DNA from 4 places in the Neobacillus sp. NRS-1170 genome. Region 2 is predicted to be linked to each of the others. Evidence: predicted binding sites of a transcription regulator. Region 2 holds the regulator's gene; each other region holds the start of a gene.
What was found. The regulator Rex, encoded in region 2, represses fermentation and respiration genes when NADH is low (regulators of the CRP and FNR family bind a similar motif). The targets are predictions, from matches to a motif close to TTGTGAAATATTTCACAA.
Positions count from the first base shown of each region.

Region 1: the regulator Rex is predicted to act here: its motif matches at 1,155-1,172, upstream of ACIFOT_RS02360 (NarK family nitrate/nitrite MFS transporter).
Region 3: the regulator Rex is predicted to act here: its motif matches at 816-833, upstream of qoxA (cytochrome aa3 quinol oxidase subunit II).
Region 4: the regulator Rex is predicted to act here: its motif matches at 2,617-2,634, upstream of ACIFOT_RS12750 (TIGR04053 family radical SAM/SPASM domain-containing protein).

Region 1 is NZ_JBITPF010000009.1:5,525-10,325, reverse strand. Features, by position in the region: gene ACIFOT_RS02360 (NarK family nitrate/nitrite MFS transporter) at 1-1,062, opposite strand, end outside; gene ACIFOT_RS02355 (nitrate/nitrite transporter) at 1,289-2,794, opposite strand; gene ACIFOT_RS02350 (potassium channel family protein) at 3,154-3,807, shown strand; gene ACIFOT_RS02345 (acyl-CoA dehydrogenase family protein) at 4,141-4,801, shown strand, end outside.
Region 2 is NZ_JBITPF010000099.1:29,437-34,237, reverse strand. Features, by position in the region: gene ACIFOT_RS30945 (ABC-F family ATP-binding cassette domain-containing protein) at 372-2,288, opposite strand; gene moaC (cyclic pyranopterin monophosphate synthase MoaC) at 2,462-2,953, shown strand; gene ACIFOT_RS30935 (redox-sensing transcriptional repressor Rex) at 2,984-3,643, shown strand; gene ACIFOT_RS30930 (YhbD family protein) at 3,765-4,388, shown strand; gene ACIFOT_RS30925 (polymer-forming cytoskeletal protein) at 4,401-4,801, shown strand, end outside.
Region 3 is NZ_JBITPF010000006.1:97,417-102,217, reverse strand. Features, by position in the region: gene ACIFOT_RS01900 (iron-sulfur cluster assembly accessory protein) at 202-507, opposite strand; gene qoxA (cytochrome aa3 quinol oxidase subunit II) at 879-1,829, shown strand; gene qoxB (cytochrome aa3 quinol oxidase subunit I) at 1,819-3,795, shown strand; gene qoxC (cytochrome aa3 quinol oxidase subunit III) at 3,785-4,390, shown strand; gene qoxD (cytochrome aa3 quinol oxidase subunit IV) at 4,392-4,685, shown strand; gene pssA (CDP-diacylglycerol--serine O-phosphatidyltransferase) at 4,758-4,801, opposite strand, start outside.
Region 4 is NZ_JBITPF010000027.1:54,676-59,476, reverse strand. Features, by position in the region: gene ACIFOT_RS12775 (BsuPI-related putative proteinase inhibitor) at 1-683, shown strand, start outside; gene ACIFOT_RS12770 (DUF3813 domain-containing protein) at 733-918, opposite strand; gene ACIFOT_RS12765 (hypothetical protein) at 920-1,072, opposite strand; gene ACIFOT_RS12760 (Cof-type HAD-IIB family hydrolase) at 1,184-1,999, opposite strand; gene ACIFOT_RS12755 (metal-sulfur cluster assembly factor) at 2,233-2,541, shown strand; gene ACIFOT_RS12750 (TIGR04053 family radical SAM/SPASM domain-containing protein) at 2,717-3,826, shown strand; gene ACIFOT_RS12745 (Crp/Fnr family transcriptional regulator) at 3,877-4,575, opposite strand.

The DNA of each region.
Region 1 (4,801 bases), on a different contig from region 2:
CATTTGGAATGTTGAGCCAGAACCAATACCAGATGCAAGGAACAATACCAAGAAAGCCATTAAGAAACCTGCAAATTGTTTGCCATTTAAGAAATAAATAACTCCTGCTGCACCAATCCCCATGATAACTAATACATAGGCAGTGACTTTTGCGCCGCCAAGTTTGTCAGCAAGCCAGCCGCCAACAGGTCTTGCAGCAGCGGCTACAAGCGCACCAAGGAAGGCAAGTGAGATATGTTCAGGAAATTGAGATTTTAGTAAAAGCGGAAATGCCGCAGAATACCCAATGAATGAACCAAATGTTGCAACATAAAGAGCGGTCATAATCCATGTGTGCTTACGTTTTACGATGACAAATTGATCTGCAACAGATTGTTTAGCGCCTGGGACATTATCCATTTTAAATAAAGCAAGGAGTGTCATTATTACGATTGGGATTACCCAAATAAATGCTGCATTTTGTAACCATACTTCCTGGCCGTTTGCTAATACTTGTTTGTCACCGACCAATGCGAAAGTTCCTGAAGTAATAATTAAAGGTGTTACGAATTGAACGACTGATACACCCATATTACCTAAACCGCCGTTAATACCAAGGGCTGTTCCTTTTTCCTTCTTAGGAAAGAAAAAGCTGATATTAGCAGAAGAAGAAGAGAAGTTACCACCGCCAAGTCCGCAAAGAGCTGCAAGCAAAAGCATGACAGAAAACGGAGTATCTGGATTCTGGACAGCAAAACCAATTCCAATTGCCGGTATTGCTAAAATGGCGGTAGATATTACAGTCCAGTTTTTTCCTCCTATTGAACCAACTGCGAATGTATAGACAAAACGAAGGGTTGCACCGACTAGTCCCGGAATTGCAGCGAGTGTAAATAATTGTTCCTCCGTAAATTGGAAACCGATATCGTTAAGACGTACTGCAACAACTGACCAAATCTGCCAAACGATGAATGCAAGCATCAATGAAGGAACAGAGATCCATAGGTTTCGCCTGGCATGTTTTTTTCCTTCTGTGTTCCAGAACTTTTCATCTTCTGGATTCCAATAATTAATTCGAGCCATTTTTTATTCCCCCTAAAATTCTTTTAAAAATTATCTTTGAAAGAGTAAATGTTGTTTATGTTGTTACTATAAATCAGATGGTAACATGAATTTTGTGACGTACGTCACAAAAATGGTGAAGGAATTGTGAACTGTGGTGCAATGACAAAAAGTTGTAATATTTATCACATTTTTAACTAAAAACAAATGAAAAAGAGACCCTCAATAGAGGATCCCTTCGCATGATTTATTTTTTTGCGGGCTTAACCATATCTTCGTAAAACATGCCAACGTAATTTTTAATTTCCCCTATGTCGTCTTTGATAGCGGTTATGGTTAACCATTCCCGGTATATCTCATTGTTTTTCCGTTTGTTCCAAATGAAACCTTCCCAAACTCCATTTGTTTTTAATTCAGACCACATACTTTTATAAAATTCATTGTCATGTTCACCAGATTGAAGAACGCTAGGTGTTTTCCCGATTACATCTTTTTGTGTATAACCAGTTATTTTTGTAAAGGCCGGATTGACCTTTTGAATGATCCCGTTATTATCGGTTACACAGATTCCATCAACGGCATGGTTAACAATTTTTGAGGATATATCCAGTTTTTCCTGATAAAAAAGCCAAACAACAATGACTAAGCTTGCTAATGAAAATTCTGATAGAGACATAAATCCAATTGCATAATGACCTGTAAAATTAAAGAGAATGGTTAGTATAATCGGCGGAAAGTAACCTCCTAAGCCGCCCATTGCAGCAACAATCCCATTGACAATACCTGCCTGTTTTGAAAAATATAACGGGACAAGCTTAAAGATGGCCCCGTTACCGATGCCGGCAAAGAAGGCAACTAGCAAACAGCCAAAGGAATATATAGGTAAAGATGGGGTAAATGATAATAGAAATCCAGCAAATGTCAGGCTGAAAAATACTGCCATAAGGATAAGAAATGGATTGATTTTATCCCCGAGCCAGCCGCCGATAGGTCTGAATAATGTTGCTAAAGCAATAAAGCCTGCCGTCCGCAGGCCGGCATCTACCTTATTCAATTCAAAATGATTGACTAAGAATGAAGGCAGATAAATGGTGAAGGCCACAAATGAACCAAATGTAATAAAATAAAACAAGCTTAAGAACCAAAGTTTTGGGTTTTTATATACTTCCTTGACTTGCTCGGATAATGGATGAATAACTTTCTTTTCTTCACGATCCCCTAGGAGAAAATTAATTAAGGCAAAAACCAAAATGACAATGAGGTATATCTTTATAGTCATTCTCCAGCCAAATTGATTGGCTAAAACAGGAGCTAAAAAGGATGTAACCGCTGTTCCAATATTCCCTGCCCCATAAATCCCATTTATAAAGCCATGTTTAGCTTTTTCAAAATACTTAGGTAAAGAAGTGACACCGATTGAAAATATTGCTCCGCCAACTCCAAGCATAAAACCGCCTATTATTAACATTAGTAACGAATTCGCATAACTAATTACAGCAATAGGTATAAGGAGAATGATAAAACTGCTTGAAAACAATTTTCTTGCACCGTATCGATTCGTCCAATAACCTATCGGAACCCTAAGAAGGGAGCCTAAAATAACAGGAACGGCAGTTACCCAGGCAATCTGAGTTGAGGAAAGTTGAATATCCGCATTGATAAAAGGCATAAGTGATGAAATAAGTACCCAGTTCATAAAGCCAGCAACAAGACTTCCCGTTTGAATAAAAAGTTGTTTTGTTCCTTGGTTCATAAAGTAATCCCCCTCGATAAAAGCATTTTGTTTGGGAAAATTTTCTTTGAGTATTATAAAACAATTTTCTTTAATTGACTGTGAGGTTGGACACAATTCTATTAAAATTACAAAATAATTAGGTAAAAGTTTGGAAAAAGTAAGGTTGGATATTACGCAGGATAGGGGGAATATTATGCAGCGAAAAAAGAATTTTCCTAATCCACCTAAGATTCTCGTTCTGGGTTTTGCCTCCATCATTTTAATAGGTGCTTATTACTGACTTTTGCGGTAACAATGCGGAGAAACCCAAATGCATTCAGATATCCATAGGGCAAAATCATGATCGGGTAAAAACATCAAGGAGGTATATTGACGATATGGCTGATCAATACGCAGTAATTGGTTTAGGAAGGTTTGGGTTAAGTATTGCCAATAAATTATATGAATCCGGCCAGGAAGTACTTGGTATTGATGTGAATGAAGAAAGGGTGGAGGACTCCCATCCGTATGTGACACATGCAGTCATAGCGGATTCAACTGATTCAGAGGCATTAAAATCAATTGGAATCCTTAACTTTGACAATGTGATCGTGGCCATCGGCAATGATATCCAAGCTAGCATTTTAAGCGTTTTGCTCCTAAAGGAGCTGGGGGTTAAAAAGGTAATCGCAAAAGCTTTAAATAAGCTTCATGGTCAGGTGCTTAAAAAAGTTGGTGCAGACTGGGTCGTATTTCCTGAACGTGATATGGGAATTAGAGTGGCTCATCAGCTTTTATCACCTAACGTGTTGAATTTTATCGAAATCTCAAAGGATTATAGTGTTGAAGAGGTGAAAATCCCTGATAGGATGGTGGAAAAAACTTTAAGAGAGATAGACCTTAGGGCAGAGTATAATATTAGTGTAATTGCCATTCGCCATGATAACGAAATTAATATATCACCTTCACCAGATGAAAAAATCGGTTATGGTGATGTCTTAGTTATTATTGGTGAAAATCGTGACCTTGAGCGGTTTGCTAATCTTCAATAAAGAGGCCCCCCAATTAATTGGGGGGCTGTTTTGGTAAAACAAGCTTAAATTTTGTACCTGCAAGCTAAAAGCAATTTGGAAATTCCTTTCTTTTTTCTGTTTTGAAAGTAATTTATGGACAAGAGGAATGATCATTATTATAAAAAAATGAAGAAACAAATCCTTTATAAAATCTGCCACATCAAAGCTCCCTTTCAAGTTACCGTATAATAACAAATTATACCAAAAATAGACAAATTTCTCTCTATTATTTTTGCATTCATAATAAAAAATGATGGATGGTTGCTGGCATGTTACTATAGAAATAACAATGGAAAATGGGAGCGATGTTCGATGAATTTTCATGATATTAAATCTTTTGACGAGCGATTAGCGTTTATGAAAAATCTATCAAAAAAGTTTCTTATAAGGGCCCATCAAATAGATATTGAAGGGAGCTTTCCGTTTGAAAATATTCAGGATTTAAAAACCTCTGGCTATACTTCATTAACAGTCCCGAAAAAATACGGAGGGGAGGAAATTTCCCTATATGAGTTAATTCGCTTACAGGAGATGATTGCCGAAGGCGATGGTGCAACCGCTCTATCAATAGGCTGGCATATGGGAATCCTTCTTAATCTAAGTGAAAAAGAACCATGGGATGAAGGCATTTTTAAAGTGCTTTGTGAAAAGGTGAAACAGGGCGCTTTAATTAATAGTGCTCAATCAGAACCAATGACCGGAAGTCCAACACGCGGGGGCAGGCCAGTGACTTACGCACAAAAAAGCGGAAATAATTGGTTGATTAATGGCAAGAAAACCTTTACGACAATGTCTCCTGTTCTTGACTATTTTATTGTCAATGCAGCGATAAAAGATTCAAATGAAATTGGCAACTTCCTCATTCCACGGTCTACAAATGGGGTCGAGATAGAAGAAACGTGGGACAGTATCGCTTTAAGAGGCACAGGGAGTCATGATTTAATTCTTAACAATGTAATGATACCTGATGAGA
Region 2 (4,801 bases):
GAGAGGATTTCACGACCGTTTTGTCACATAGCCACTTTTAGAGCATTATTTCAGAATTACTGGATGTCTTTCATCGCTATAAAAAACTAATCAAACGTTTGTTTAGTATTTTTTGTGGATAAATTTTTTTTCGAAAATTAAAATTAATAACATAATGTGGATAAGTACGTGTGTTCCTGTTGATAGTGTGGATAAAAACGGTGTTTTTTGTGGATAATGTGGAAAACTGAAGTGATTATTTGCAAATATACCATTTGAATTGTGCATAAGGTTGTGGAAAAAAGGTAATTTGTAAATGGATTGTTGATAAAATAAAAAGGACCGGACTTATTCAGTCCGGTTTTCACTTTTTAGTAACAATCACTTTATATTTATTCCGCCAGCTCCGCCCATTCTTCCATCAATTGCTCGAGCTCAGCTTTGGCTTTTTCACTTTTTATGTTAATTTCCAAAACCTTTTCGTGATTTTGAAAAATATCCGGCTCACATAACAGCGCTTCACAATCTTGAATTTCCTCTTCAAGCTCGTCAATCCTTAATTCAATCTCTTCTAATTTCCGTTTACGCTGCCGCTCTAGTTTTTTGCTTTCCTTATCCTGTTGATAACTATTTCTTTCTGAAATATCAATCTGAACCTTTTTAACAGATTCGGCAAGGGCTAATGCAGCCAGTTCTTCCTGTTCCAGCTTTTTTTCTAAATAATAATCATAATCCCCAAGATATTCACAGCTGCCCTCACGGCTTAACTCCAACACCTTTGTTGCAATACGGTTGATGAAATAGCGGTCGTGCGATACAAACAAAATCGTGCCAGGGTAATCGATTAAGGCATTCTCAAGTATTTCTTTACTATCTAAGTCAAGATGGTTGGTTGGCTCGTCCAAGATTAAAACATTTGCTTTCTCGAGCATCAGTTTCGCGAGGGCAAGCCTCGCCTTCTCGCCGCCGCTTAAAGTCGAGACCGTTTTCAGTACGTCATCACCGGAAAATAAGAAATTGCCGAGCACTGTCCGAATTTCTTTTTCATTTTTCAACGGGTAATCATCCCATAATTCGTTAAGGACACGTTTGTTTGATTTTAGCTCTGCCTGCTCCTGGTCATAGTAGCCAATCGAGAGGTTTGTCCCGTAGTGAATCGTACCGTCCAATGCTGGCAGCTTTTTAATGATTGTTTTTAAAAGCGTTGATTTGCCGATTCCATTTGGACCAACCAGAGCTATACTTTCACCTTTAAAGGCCCGAAAAGAAATCCGCTCAGAAATCACATCACCGTCATATCCAACGGCAAGCGAATCCACCATAAGAATATCATTACCACTCTGCCGCTCAATTTCAAATGAGAACGAAGCAGACTTTTCATCCCCTAATGGACGGTCCATGACCTCCATTTTCTCAAGCTTTTTCCGCCGGCTTTGCGCCCGTTTGGTTGTTGAGGCACGGGCTAAATTGCGCTGAATAAAGTCCTGGAGGTTCGCAATTTCTTGCTGCTGCTTTTCATAAAGCTTCATGTCGCGCTCATAGTTGGCCGCTTTCTGATCTAGATATGAGCTGTAATTGCCAGTAAACCGCTGAATCTGCTTCCGGGATACCTCATACACCTGCGTGACGACTTTATCTAAAAAATAGCGGTCGTGGGAGACAATTAATATTGCACCATCATAACCCTGGAGATATTGCTCCAGCCATGAGAGAGTATCGATATCCAAGTGGTTGGTCGGCTCGTCCAAGATTAAAATGTCAGGTTTGGTTAATAGCAGTTTCCCTAAAGCAAGCCGGGTTTTTTGACCGCCGCTTAAACTGGCAATCATCGCATTAGAATCATGAAAATTTAATCCGTGGAGCACAGAGCGAATATCCGCCTCGAACTGGTAGCCGCCCTGCTCTTTAAATTTCACTTGAAGCCCGTCATATTCTTTTAAAATTCTTTCGTAGCGACTTGAGTCTTCGAAAATTGCAGAATCGGCCATTTGTTCTTCAAGCTTTCGAAGTGACTTCTCCATCTGACGAAGTTCCTCAAAAACAGTCAGCATTTCTTCCCAGATAGACAAATTGGATTCTAACCCCGTATTCTGTGCCAAATATCCGATGGTCACATCTTTTGGTTTAATAATTTCCCCGCCATCATGTGACAGATGACCGGCAATGATTTTCAGTAGCGTCGATTTCCCCGCACCATTGCGGCCAACAAGAGCAACGCGGTCTCTTGTTTGTAATTCCAGCTTTATATTCGATAAAATAAGGTCAGCACCATAATATTTTTGTAGTTGATTAACCTGCAATAAAATCATAAAATTCACCTCTATACTACTCAATATTTTACCGTATTCCCAAAGGTCCGGCAATAAAGCGGGTCAGTTTGCCTGATGAGAAAACCTCATGGACAAAAAAATGTACCGATAGTTCAAAGTTTCACAGACATAGAAAGAAAAATAGTGTATGATTTAATCGGAGGATTGTTTATATGGCAGAATTCACTCATTTTAATGAAGAAGGCAGAGCAAAGATGGTTGACGTCAGTGATAAACCAGAAACGGCGCGCACAGCTCTGGCTCATTCAAGCATAACAGTCAGCAGAGAAATTTTTGAAAAAATAACGAATCATGAAATGAAAAAAGGCGATGTCTTAGCTGTTGCGCAGGTTGCCGCCGTGATGGCCGCGAAAAAGACATGGGATCTTATTCCAATGTGCCATCCTATTCCATTAACGGGAGTGAATATCTCTTTCTCGTGGGAACAGGCCGGTGACAACTATCAATTACATATTGCAGCTTCTGTTAAAACAAAAGGTAATACAGGTGTTGAAATGGAAGCGTTAACAGCAGCGTCTGCCTGTGCATTAACTGTCTATGATATGTGTAAAGCCGTTGATAAAGGCATGGTCATCGGACCGACCTATTTAGTAGAGAAAACGGGCGGTAAAAATGGAGATTTTAAGAGAACAGAACTAGTTTAACAAAACTATTTATATGGGGTGTGGGAGATTATGAGTAATGAAACGATGAAAATACCACAGGCGACAGCCAAACGGCTGCCCCTTTATTATCGATTTTTAAAAAACTTGCATTCTTCCGGCAAGCAAAGAGTTTCATCAGCAGAATTAAGTGAAGCGGTTAAGGTTGATTCGGCGACAATCCGAAGGGATTTTTCCTATTTTGGAGCCTTAGGGAAAAAGGGCTATGGATATAATGTGAATTACTTATTAACCTTCTTCCGGAAAACATTGGACCAGGATGAACTGACAAAGGTTGCCTTAATTGGGGTGGGGAATCTTGGTACAGCCTTTTTAAACTATAACTTTTTGAAAAATAATAATACGAAAATTGAATGCGCTTTTGATGTCGATCCTGGAAAAATGGGAACGACGATTCGTGAGGTACCGGTTTATCATTTGGATGAGCTGGAGAGGGTAATCACCGAACATCAAATATCAGTCGCGATTTTAACCGTTCCGGCACAGGTCGCCCAAATGATTACAGACCGGCTTGTAAAGGCAAATGTGAAAGGAATCTTAAATTTCACACCGGCAAGATTAAATGTTCCGTCCTCGCTTCGTGTTCATCACATTGATTTAGCTGTCGAGCTGCAATCACTGATTTACTTTTTAAAGCATTATCCAAATCCAACAGATGAAATCGAAGAATAAAATGTTTAAGGGCTTTTCGCAAAATTTTGCGGAAGGCCCTTTTATTATTAGGACAAGTTTTTCGAATCTTTACAACGTAACAGTGTTATGTTACATTAATACACAGAAAGGGGTTTTAATCATGAGCGAGGAGTTAATTTCGAAAAAGGAATTATTAGAGCTGGCGGGAATATCCTATGGACAGCTGTATAGATGGAAGCGTAAAGACCTCATTCCGGAGGAATGGTTTGTAAGGAAATCCACGTTTACCGGCCAGGAAACCTTCTTTCCAAAGGAAAAAATCTTAGAAAGAATCAATAAAATTCAAACGATGAAGGAAAATTTATCGTTAGATGAACTAGCAGACATGTTTTCTCCTAGTCTAAGCGATTTGCAGTTAGATAAGGATGAATTAATAAAACGTAACATTGTTTCAAATGCAGTGATGAATTTTTACCTGGAAAATGACCAAGGCAGCCCAAATTTTAATTTTTCCAGAATGCTTGAAGTTTATGTTTTAGAGAAGCTGTTGCAGTCAGGGGAGATCAATTTGGATGAAGGGAAAATGCTGCTGCAGGTGCTAAAGGACAATGCCGCGCTGATTAAGCAAAAAAGCTGTGAACTCCTGATTACCCGCAAACTTGGTGTATCATCGTGTTTCTTACTGATTAATGCGGAAGAGATCCATTTTGAGAGGGGAACGAAGATTGTCGTGCAGGTTTCCTTAATGACCTGTATGGAAGAAATTAAGTCGAAATTATTATAAAGGAGAATCCTTATGGAATTGAAAAATAGAGGAGATTTGGCCATTAATGGCTTAGGTTCTTCAAACGGCGGACAATTTAACCTAGTTACATTGAATGGCAGAGGGACGATCAACAATGATGTGGAATGTCATGAATTTGAATGCAATGGATTAGGGACGGTCAATGGGAATGTGACAGCAGATATGGCCAGAGTAAACGGGAATGCCAAGTTTAAAGGAACATTCGAGAGCCAAAAGTTGACCGTTGAAGGGACCGCGAAATTTGAGAAGAACATAAATGTCAAAAATTTAAGGATCTCTGGGAAAGCTTCAGTGGGCGGGAGCGTAAAATGTGAGGAGATTAAACTTCGGGGTATGCTTTCAGTTGGGGAAGACTGCGAAGCTGAGTATTTTAAAGGAGAATACTGCTTCAC
Region 3 (4,801 bases), on a different contig from region 2:
TATGTAAAAATTATGAACAATTTCAATATTTTTGAAAATAAGACTAAAGCGTTTTTTGGGGGAATTTTTTTAGGTGAGCATTTTTTTAGGCGGGCTGAATTTAAGGCCTCTTAAGGACAAAATTGGTCTTGTTTTCATCCAAAATGTCCTTAATTAAGACCTCATTAATGGCAAAAATCGGTTTAGCACCAAGCAATTTTTTTAATGATGATGGTGATGGCTGCCTTTTGATGGATTGGTAATGACCCATTCCTCTTTTGGCACTTGGAAGTATTGAATCCATACGCCATCCAAGTACTCATCGTTTTTATCGAGTATAAAATCAATATCCTTATCGGTTCTAACAACTTCATCCTTTTCAGTTGGCGTATCAAGCATTAAATCATAGTGCGCATGATCTCCATGAATACTGGTGACGTATACGCGGAACATTTTTCCTTCTGCTTCTTCCACATCCATCATTTTTTTCAATGCTTTGGCTGCAATTCGATTAATTTTGACTTTCATCGTACCTGTCTCCTCTTTCTATGTAGTATTAACATTATCTCATTATTATTCTAAAATAGACAATTTTAAGCCATTTTTCAACAATGATTAAAGCTGTGGAATTATATTTCCAAACTATTCCATGATTAGCATTTTAAATCCTTAACAAATTTGTCACAACTTTTTTTAAAAACCTATATTATCATCATAGACATCTTGGTAATATTGTGAAAGAGGAAACTTAATCCGAAAATTAATCTAAAATAATAATTAGTTTAATTGGATTTTTTGCTTGAATTTTTTTAAAAACGGAGTTATCCTATTGAAGTTTGTGAATGAATTCACGTAAGGATTGTGAAAAAATGAACAATTTGCCTGAGAGGAGCTTTACAATGTTTAAAAAGGGCTATTTAATCCCCCTGTTGGCTTTCCTGCCTGTCTTATTATTAAGTGGCTGCAACAAAATGGTGGTATTCGACCCAAAAGGTCCTGCTGCCAGAGACATTCTTGGTTTGATAAACTGGTCACTCGTTTTAATGCTGATTGTGGTTGTCGTTGTTTTCGGATTATTCGGGTACATTGTTTGGAAGTACCGTGCTACACCAAAGAATAAAGACTACGTGCCACCTGAAGAGCACGGCAGTACAAAATTAGAGATCATTTGGACTGCCATCCCGATTTTGATTGTTATTGCTTTAACAATCCCTACTGTAAATACCATTTATAAACTAGAAAAAGTGCCTGCAGGCTATGAAGATAAAAAGCCAATTACCATCAATGTCACTTCAGCTGATTGGAAATGGATCTTCAGCTATCCTGAGCAAGGCATTGAAACTGTGAACTATGTTAACATTCCCGCTGGGACACCGGTTAAGTTTAAATTAACCTCTGCTGGAACTATGCAATCCTTTTGGGTTCCTGCACTTGGCGGTCAAAAATATACGATGAACAAAATGGAAACAGAGCTTTATTTGACTGCTGATAATCCTGGTGAATTTTTAGGAAGAAATACGAACTTTAACGGGAAGGGATATGCCGATATGGAATTTACTGTTGAAGCAAAATCCTCTAAAGACTTTGAAAAATGGGTTAAAGAAGTAAAAACAAACGCTCCTAAGCTTACAGAGAAAAAATACAATGAGCTTTTAAAACCAACTCACTTAGGACGTGAAACATTTACTGGCACCCACTTAGCATGGGTCGACCATGGGAAAATGAATTCGAAAACTTATACAAATCCTGAGTTATACAAGGTTCACGGAGTTCAAGGTAAGATTTTTAAAGATGAAGAAAACAACACGGAAATGAATGACTCTAACGGAGGTGAACACAATGGGAATTAATTGGCATGACTTTTTCATTGTAGGAAACCCATTAATCCTAGGTTCACAGATTGCTATAGTTTTAACTATGGTTGGTATAGTTGCTGGTATAACCTATTTAAAAAAATGGAAATGGCTGTGGCGCGAATGGCTGACAACTGTTGACCATAAGCGAATTGGGATCATGTACATCCTTTCAGGTGTATTGATGTTCTTCCGCGGTGGTGTTGATGGTCTGTTAATGAAGGCACAAACCTCCCGCCCTGAAATGAAATTTTTAGATGCACAACATTATAATGAAATCTTTACGACTCATGGCGTTATCATGATTTTGTTCGCAGCAATGCCATTGTTAATTGGTTTAATGAACGTGGTCGTTCCGCTGCAAATTGGGGCTCGTGACGTTGCCTTCCCGCAATTGAATGCCTTAAGTTTTTGGCTGTTCTTCAGCGGTGCGATGCTATTTAATATTTCGTTCGTTGTCGGCGGATCTCCAGATGCTGGCTGGACGGCATACTTCCCTCTTGCCGGTAAAGAGTTTACGCCTGGGATTGGTAATAACTATTATGCGGTTGCCCTGCAGATTGCTGGGATCGGGACATTGATGACAGGTATTAACTTTATTGTTACCATTTTAAAGATGAGAACTAAAGGCATGACATTAATGAGAATGCCAATGTTCACTTGGACATCATTTATTGCTTCGGTCATTATTGTCGCATCATTCCCTATCTTTACCGTTGCTCTTGCGTTGATGACCTTTGACCGTATTTTCGGTACCCATTTCTTTACGATCTCAGGCGGGGGAATGGATATGATGTGGGCGAACCTGTTCTGGCTATGGGGTCACCCAGAAGTATATATCGTTGTACTCCCTGCTTTCGGGATGTTCTCAGAAGTTATCTCAACCTTCTCACGTAAAAGGTTGTTTGGATATAATTCAATGGTATTTTCAATCGTCGGTATTGCATTTTTAAGTATGCTAGTTTGGGTTCACCATTTCTTTACGATGGGTGCCGGACCTGCAGTAAACTCAGTCTTCTCCATTACGACGATGATGATTGCCATTCCAACTGGTGTTAAAATGTTTAACTGGCTGTTTACGATGCGGAAAGGCCGAATTGAATTAACAACTGCGATGCTTTGGGCACTTGCATTCATCCCATGCTTTGTCATCGGTGGTGTTACCGGGGTTATGCTGGCAATGGGTGCAGCCGATTATCAGTACCATAATACCCTTTTCCTTGTGGCCCATTTCCACTATGTATTAATACCGGGTGTAGTATTTGCCGTATTTGCCGGTCTTTATTACTGGTGGCCTAAGATGTTTGGACACATGTTAAATGAAAAAATTGGTAAAATTCATTTCTGGTTCTTTACAATTGGATTTAACTTAACGTTTATGCCAATGTTCTTCCTAGGATTAGATGGGGCTGTTAGACGTTCTTACACCTATTCTGCTGAATCTGGTTATGCTCCGTTATTCCTATTATCAACGATTGGTGCCGTTATTCTAGCGATTGGCTTTGGTGCCCTTTGCTATAACATTTACTGGAGCGCAAGATATGCAGACCGTAATATCTCAAACGATCCATGGGATGCACGTACACTTGAGTGGGCTACCGCTTCTCCAGTTCAATTCTATAATTTTGCTAAACTTCCAGAAGTAAAATCAATCGATGCCTTCTGGTATATGAAGAAGCACAATGAAGGTTTAACCTTAAAAGATGAAGAAGTAGAAGAAATCCATATGCCAAGCAATTCAGGTCTGCCATTTTATATGGGTGTTGTCTTTGGAATCACCGGATTCTTCCTGGTTTTCGAATGGAAGATTGCAGCTCTTGTAGCAACAGTCGGAATCCTTGCTGGGTTGATTATCCGGTCATTCGATTATAATGATGGATTCCACGTTCATAAAGATGAAATCAAGAAAACTGAAAAGGCATGGAGAAGTGTGAATAAAGGGGTGAACAACCATGTCAGCTAACATCAATACTGCTTTGCCGCTTGAATATCAAACAGAACAAAACAGAATGAATATTTTGGGATTCTGGATTTTTCTTGGTGCCGAAATCATCCTATTCGGAACATTATTCGCTGTCTTTTCTGTTCTAAATGCCCGCTATGCTGGCGGGCCTACCCCTAAGGACCTTTTTGAAATTAAGGTTGTCATGGTAGAAACCATCCTTCTGTTAACGAGCAGTTTCACTTGCGGTCTCGCAATCTATGAAATGCGCCGCGGTAGCCGTAATGGATTGTTACTTTGGTTCATCATCACTCTTTTACTTGGGGCTGGGTTTGTTTTCATGGAAATAACAGAATTCATTCATTATGTCCATGAAGGCGCAACAATGCAAACTAGTGCGTTCTTATCAAGCTTCTTTGTATTACTAGGAACACACGGGCTTCACGTTTCCATGGGGATTGGCTGGGCCACTATGGTCATCATTCAGATTTTCCGAAGAGGTTTAACGCCAGTTACTGCAAGAAAGACATTTATCATCGGGTTATACTGGCACTTCTTGGACGTTGTGTGGATCTTTATCTTTACATTTGTTTATTTAGCAAGGATGGTGGCGTAAGATGGAGAAAAATCATAAAGGATTTCCAGTCACACATGTAATCGGATTTATTATGTCACTGGTGCTTACCTTTGCAGCACTAGGAGTTGCCATCAAAACCTCCCTTCCCTTTAAAACTATACTTTGGATTATTGGATCGCTTGCCGTCATTCAAGCAGGTCTTCAGTTATACATGTTCATGCATATGAACGAAGGCGAAGATGGAAAATCACAGGTAATCAACGTAGCTTACGGCTTCTTCATCGCAGTCATCACAGTTGCAGGTTCGATTTGGGTTATGTCTTTCGGGATGTAATAAGAAAAAACGTAAAAATAAAGGGTATCAGGCACCATTGAAATATTCACAATGGTGCCTGACACCCTTTTGTTATTTTGGATTTCGTTTTCGTTTTGTCCTTACAAGCTGGTAGC
Region 4 (4,801 bases), on a different contig from region 2:
ATTATTCATTTTATCTAATACCAATAGCAGGCCCTGAAAATGTTTTATTTGAAATAGTCATCAAAAATGAAGGAGACATACCGCTCCATTTTGAATTTCCTACCTCGCAAATGATTGAAATAACGATTACTGACGAAACTGGAGCGGAAGTATATGTTTATTCAAAAGGGAAGTATTTCCTTCAGGCATTTCAAACCATTGTTGTAGAGCCGCATCAATCGGTAAAAAGATATGAGAAATGGAACTATCAATTCAAAGGTAAAAGGGTACCTTCAGGTGTTTACAAGGTTAATGCCTTGCTTAAGCCAATAAGTCTTAATGATGAACCTATTAAAAATCGGGCGAAGCTATACCATAGTCAAAAGCTAAAGGTTCCTGAAGAAAACCCTGCATTTAGGTTTGTAAAAGTGTCAGGCACAAAAGGGGATTATGTTGTTACAGGAGAAGTGAAACCAGCAAGCAGGGGATTCTTTTATTCGGTTGAGGATGGCCATTTGGAATATATAAAGGAAAAAGAAATTGTTTTAACAGGGAAGGAAGAGTGGGAGCCGTTTAAGCTTCATATTCAACTTCCAATCGATAAACTTCCTGCTAATGGTTCATTGATGTTGAATCTTTATGAACGAAAAAAAGATGGAAATATAATTAACCTATACCCAATAATTTTAAAAATTACACAATAAGAAAAGCGGAAGTTCCAAATAGGGAGCTTCCGCTTTTCTTATTTTTAATTTAAGTAATCTGTTCAAGCTCTTGTTGCATTTGTTGGAGCTGTGCTTGCTCTGCAACAGTCGAATTAGCGAACGCTGAACTTAGGGCGTTCTTGGCTTTCGCTACTGCAGAGTCAACATCAGCAGGGCTGGCAGACTTCGCCATTTCAACAAATCTCCTTGCTTCCTGGAACAATAGGTTTCCCATCCTATGCTCCTCCAATCGAGGAATCGTGCACATTGGCCATTTTCTGAGCTTCCGCTTCAGCGTAGGTCATGTGATAAGGAATACGTTCGTCATGTTTGCTGACGGTATCCTTTCCTTGCTGGACAAAGCGTTTTGATTTGTTTCGTTTACCCATTCGAATCCCTCCAATATGCTCATAGCCCAAATTGAAGCAGCAATGCTGCCTCATAAAATAGTATGCACCAATCAAGATTCGTTCATTTAGGTAAACAATGGTGATTTGCGATTAAACTTTTAAATTTAACAAATTTGCCAAATATTGTGCAACTCCATCCTCTTCATTTGAAAGGGTAACATCATTGGCAATATTCTTTACTTTATCAATTGCATTTCCCATCGCAATCCCGTGACCAGCATATTCAAGCATTTCGAGGTCATTATCTTCATCCCCAAAAGCAATAATTCGTTCTGAAGGGATACCAAAGTAATCGGCAGCCTTTTTCAATCCAACAGCTTTACTTAAACCTACCTTAATGATTTCTATTACATGCCATGGTGCTGCCCAACTCCGATGATCAACAACTTCAGCATGAACTGCTGATAAATGGTCACGTATCGTTTTTAATTGATCTTCTTCAGTATGAATCAGCAAACTAGTAGGAGAATCCTGTAAAAAGTTTGCTAAATCTCCTGTTGTGATTTTTGGATTTCCAAAGTTAAAAATATCGATAAGCTTTTCATCATGGTAATGGAAGTAAACATCATCCATTACTTCAGCGATTATATTATGAAAATGAAAGCTTCTGCAGGCTTCAACAATTTCCTTAGCCACTTTGACATCCAACGGTTCATGGAAAAAGCCCCATTTTGGATTTCGCGGATGATGCATAAATGCACCATTAAAATTTACAATCGGAGTGTCTAACTCGAGCTCCTGATAATACATTTCACTGGAACGATACGGTCTGCCTGTAGCGATCATCACAATATGACCATTTGCTCTAGCTTTTTTTAGGGTTTCCTTTGTTTTTTCAGAAATTGTTTTATCATCCTTTAATAATGTCCCATCCAAATCTAATGCGATTAAATGTTTTTCTGCCATATGGACTCCTTTTATTTAGGAAATATATTATTTACATGATACACTACGGCTATGGAAATTTTTATTTCTATAGTTTCTATGTTAACAATTTTATATGTAAAGTGTAAAAAAATTCACATTAAAAGGATTAAAAAAAGCTTATACTTTCTAAGAGAAATGAAAAGCAAAGGTAATGTGGTTTAAAATTAGCTTTTGTTATAATAAAAACAAAAATAAATAGGAGTGAGGAAAAAATGAATGAAGATTTAAAAGAAAATATAATGGGTGCTTTAGAATTAGTTATAGACCCTGAGTTAGGTGTAGATATTGTTAATTTAGGATTAGTTTATAATACTGAAATGGATGAAGAAGGGAATTTAACTGTTACAATGACTCTTACGACTATGGGCTGCCCGCTTGCGGGCACCATTGTTGACCAAGTGAAACGAGCATTAGCGGATATCCCTGAAATTAAAGATGTTGACGTAAATATTGTCTGGAATCCACCATGGAACAAAGAGATGATGTCACGTTATGCAAAAATTGCGCTTGGAATTAGATAAGTTACCTTAAAAAACAGCAGAGATTTCTGCTGTTTTTTTTGTACTTTCACAAAACAGACATATAAAATGGCCAGGTTGTGAGATAGTTCACTTTTTTACCCTATAAACACCTTTATAATACAAAGTAATAAAGGCTATTTGATTTTGAATTAGCTGTTATTAGGAGGCGTTTCATATGGCTTTTAGCCGAGATTTTAATAAAGACCCTTTTATTGTTATTTGGGAGCTTACACGTGCTTGTCAATTAAAATGCCTGCATTGCCGTGCAGAAGCACAATACAGACGTGACCCGCGTGAATTATCGTTCGAAGAAGGCAAAAACCTTATTGATCAAATATATGAAATGAATAATCCAATGCTTGTATTTACAGGCGGGGACCCTTTGATGCGGGAAGATGTCTTTGATATTGCTAAATATGCTGTAGAAAAAGGAGTTCGTGTTTCGATGACTCCAAGTGCTACACCGAATGTGACAAAAGAAGCAATTGAAAAGGCAAAAGAAGTTGGTCTATCGCGCTGGGCCTTCAGTATTGATGGACCGACTGCTGAAGTCCATGACCATTTTCGCGGCACTGCGGGGTCGTTTGATTTAACAATGGAAAGAATTAAATACTTACACGAGCTTGAAATCCCGATTCAGATTAATACGGTAATTTCTAGGTACAATATTAACTACCTTGATGATATGGCCAAAATGGTAGAAGATTTAGGCTGCGTATTGTGGAGTGTCTTTTTCCTAGTTCCGACGGGAAGAGGACAGGAATCCGATATGATTTCTCCTGTAGAACATGAAAAAGTATTTAGATGGCTCTATGAACTAAGCAAACGAGTTACTTTTGATATTAAAACCACTGCTGCACAGCATTACCGCCGCGTTGTTATTCAGCAAAAAATGCGTGACGCAAAGGAACAGACTACTGAAATCAATTATTTAAGTGCTTTAACAGAACAGGGATTAACAGGTTCGATTGATGGGCTCGGCCGAGCTCCAAAAGGAGTAAATGACGGTAACGGTTTTGTGTTCATTTCCCATATTGGAGATGTATATCCTAGTGGTCTCCTTCCGGTAAAAGCAGGAAATGTTCGCGAGCAGCCATTAGCGGAAATTTACCGAGAATCACCTATTTTCAAATCTTTAAGAAATCCCGATGAATTTAAGGGGAAATGTGGAGTCTGCGAATTTCGGCATGTTTGCGGTGGCTCAAGGTCAAGAGCCTATGCTATGACGGGCGATTACCTTGAAAGTGAACCATTCTGTGTTTACATTCCAAAAGCATTACGGTAAAAACAGGCGCACTAAAGTCCAATAAAAAAGGATGGGAAAAATCTCCCATCCTACTCAATATTGCAATAAACAGTTGAACAATTTTCGCAGCCAATTTCATCCTTTAAATATTGTAAATCTAAGATTGTTATTTTTCCTTTTTTTACAGAGATGATATTTTCTTTCTTTAATTCACTAAGAATTCGGTTTGTGCTTTCACGGGAAGTGCCGCAGAAATTAGCAAGTTCTTGATTGGTTAATGGCAAGTCAATTAAAATTTCATTGCCTTTTTCAACTCCATAGCTATTTGTCATTCGAATTAAGGTTGAAAAAAGTGCTCCGCGTTTTCCATTAAGGACGAGGTCGCGAAATTTTGTCTGTGTTTTTCGAAAATGATCACTCATCCATTTCATAAATTCATAGGCGAGCTTACTGTTTAGGAAAATTTCACTTTCGATTACATCTTTTTTAATTGCGACAATTTCGCCTTCTTCAAGAACCTTGGCACTCAATAAATACTTTGGACTATCGGTAAAAAGAGTCAATTCACCACAAATATCATTTTCTCCACAAATTCTTAAGGAAAGCTCACGCCCGTCAGAAGTTATTTTACTGATTTGAATCTTGCCGGAAACAATCACATAAAGTTCTTCCGCTATCATACCCTCCTGAAATATATAACTATCCCGTTCACTCTTGAATCTCCGTTCGCCAAATTTAAGTAATTCCTTTATTTCAATAGAATGTGTTGGTTTCATTTGTGCTAACATAGGATATCACCTTTTATCATATTTTTAGTATAAATGTCAATTTTGGATTCGTTAGTAACATTTTATCTCAAGTTCAGTCAATAAAATGGAGTAAACAATGACAATATAGTGAAAACTTATACGAAATTTTTTACATATACAATTATTTCAACCATGTTTAACATCTGTTAAGATTAAAATAATATTAAAATGTATATTAATAGTGAATAAAGTAACAGTCATTTAA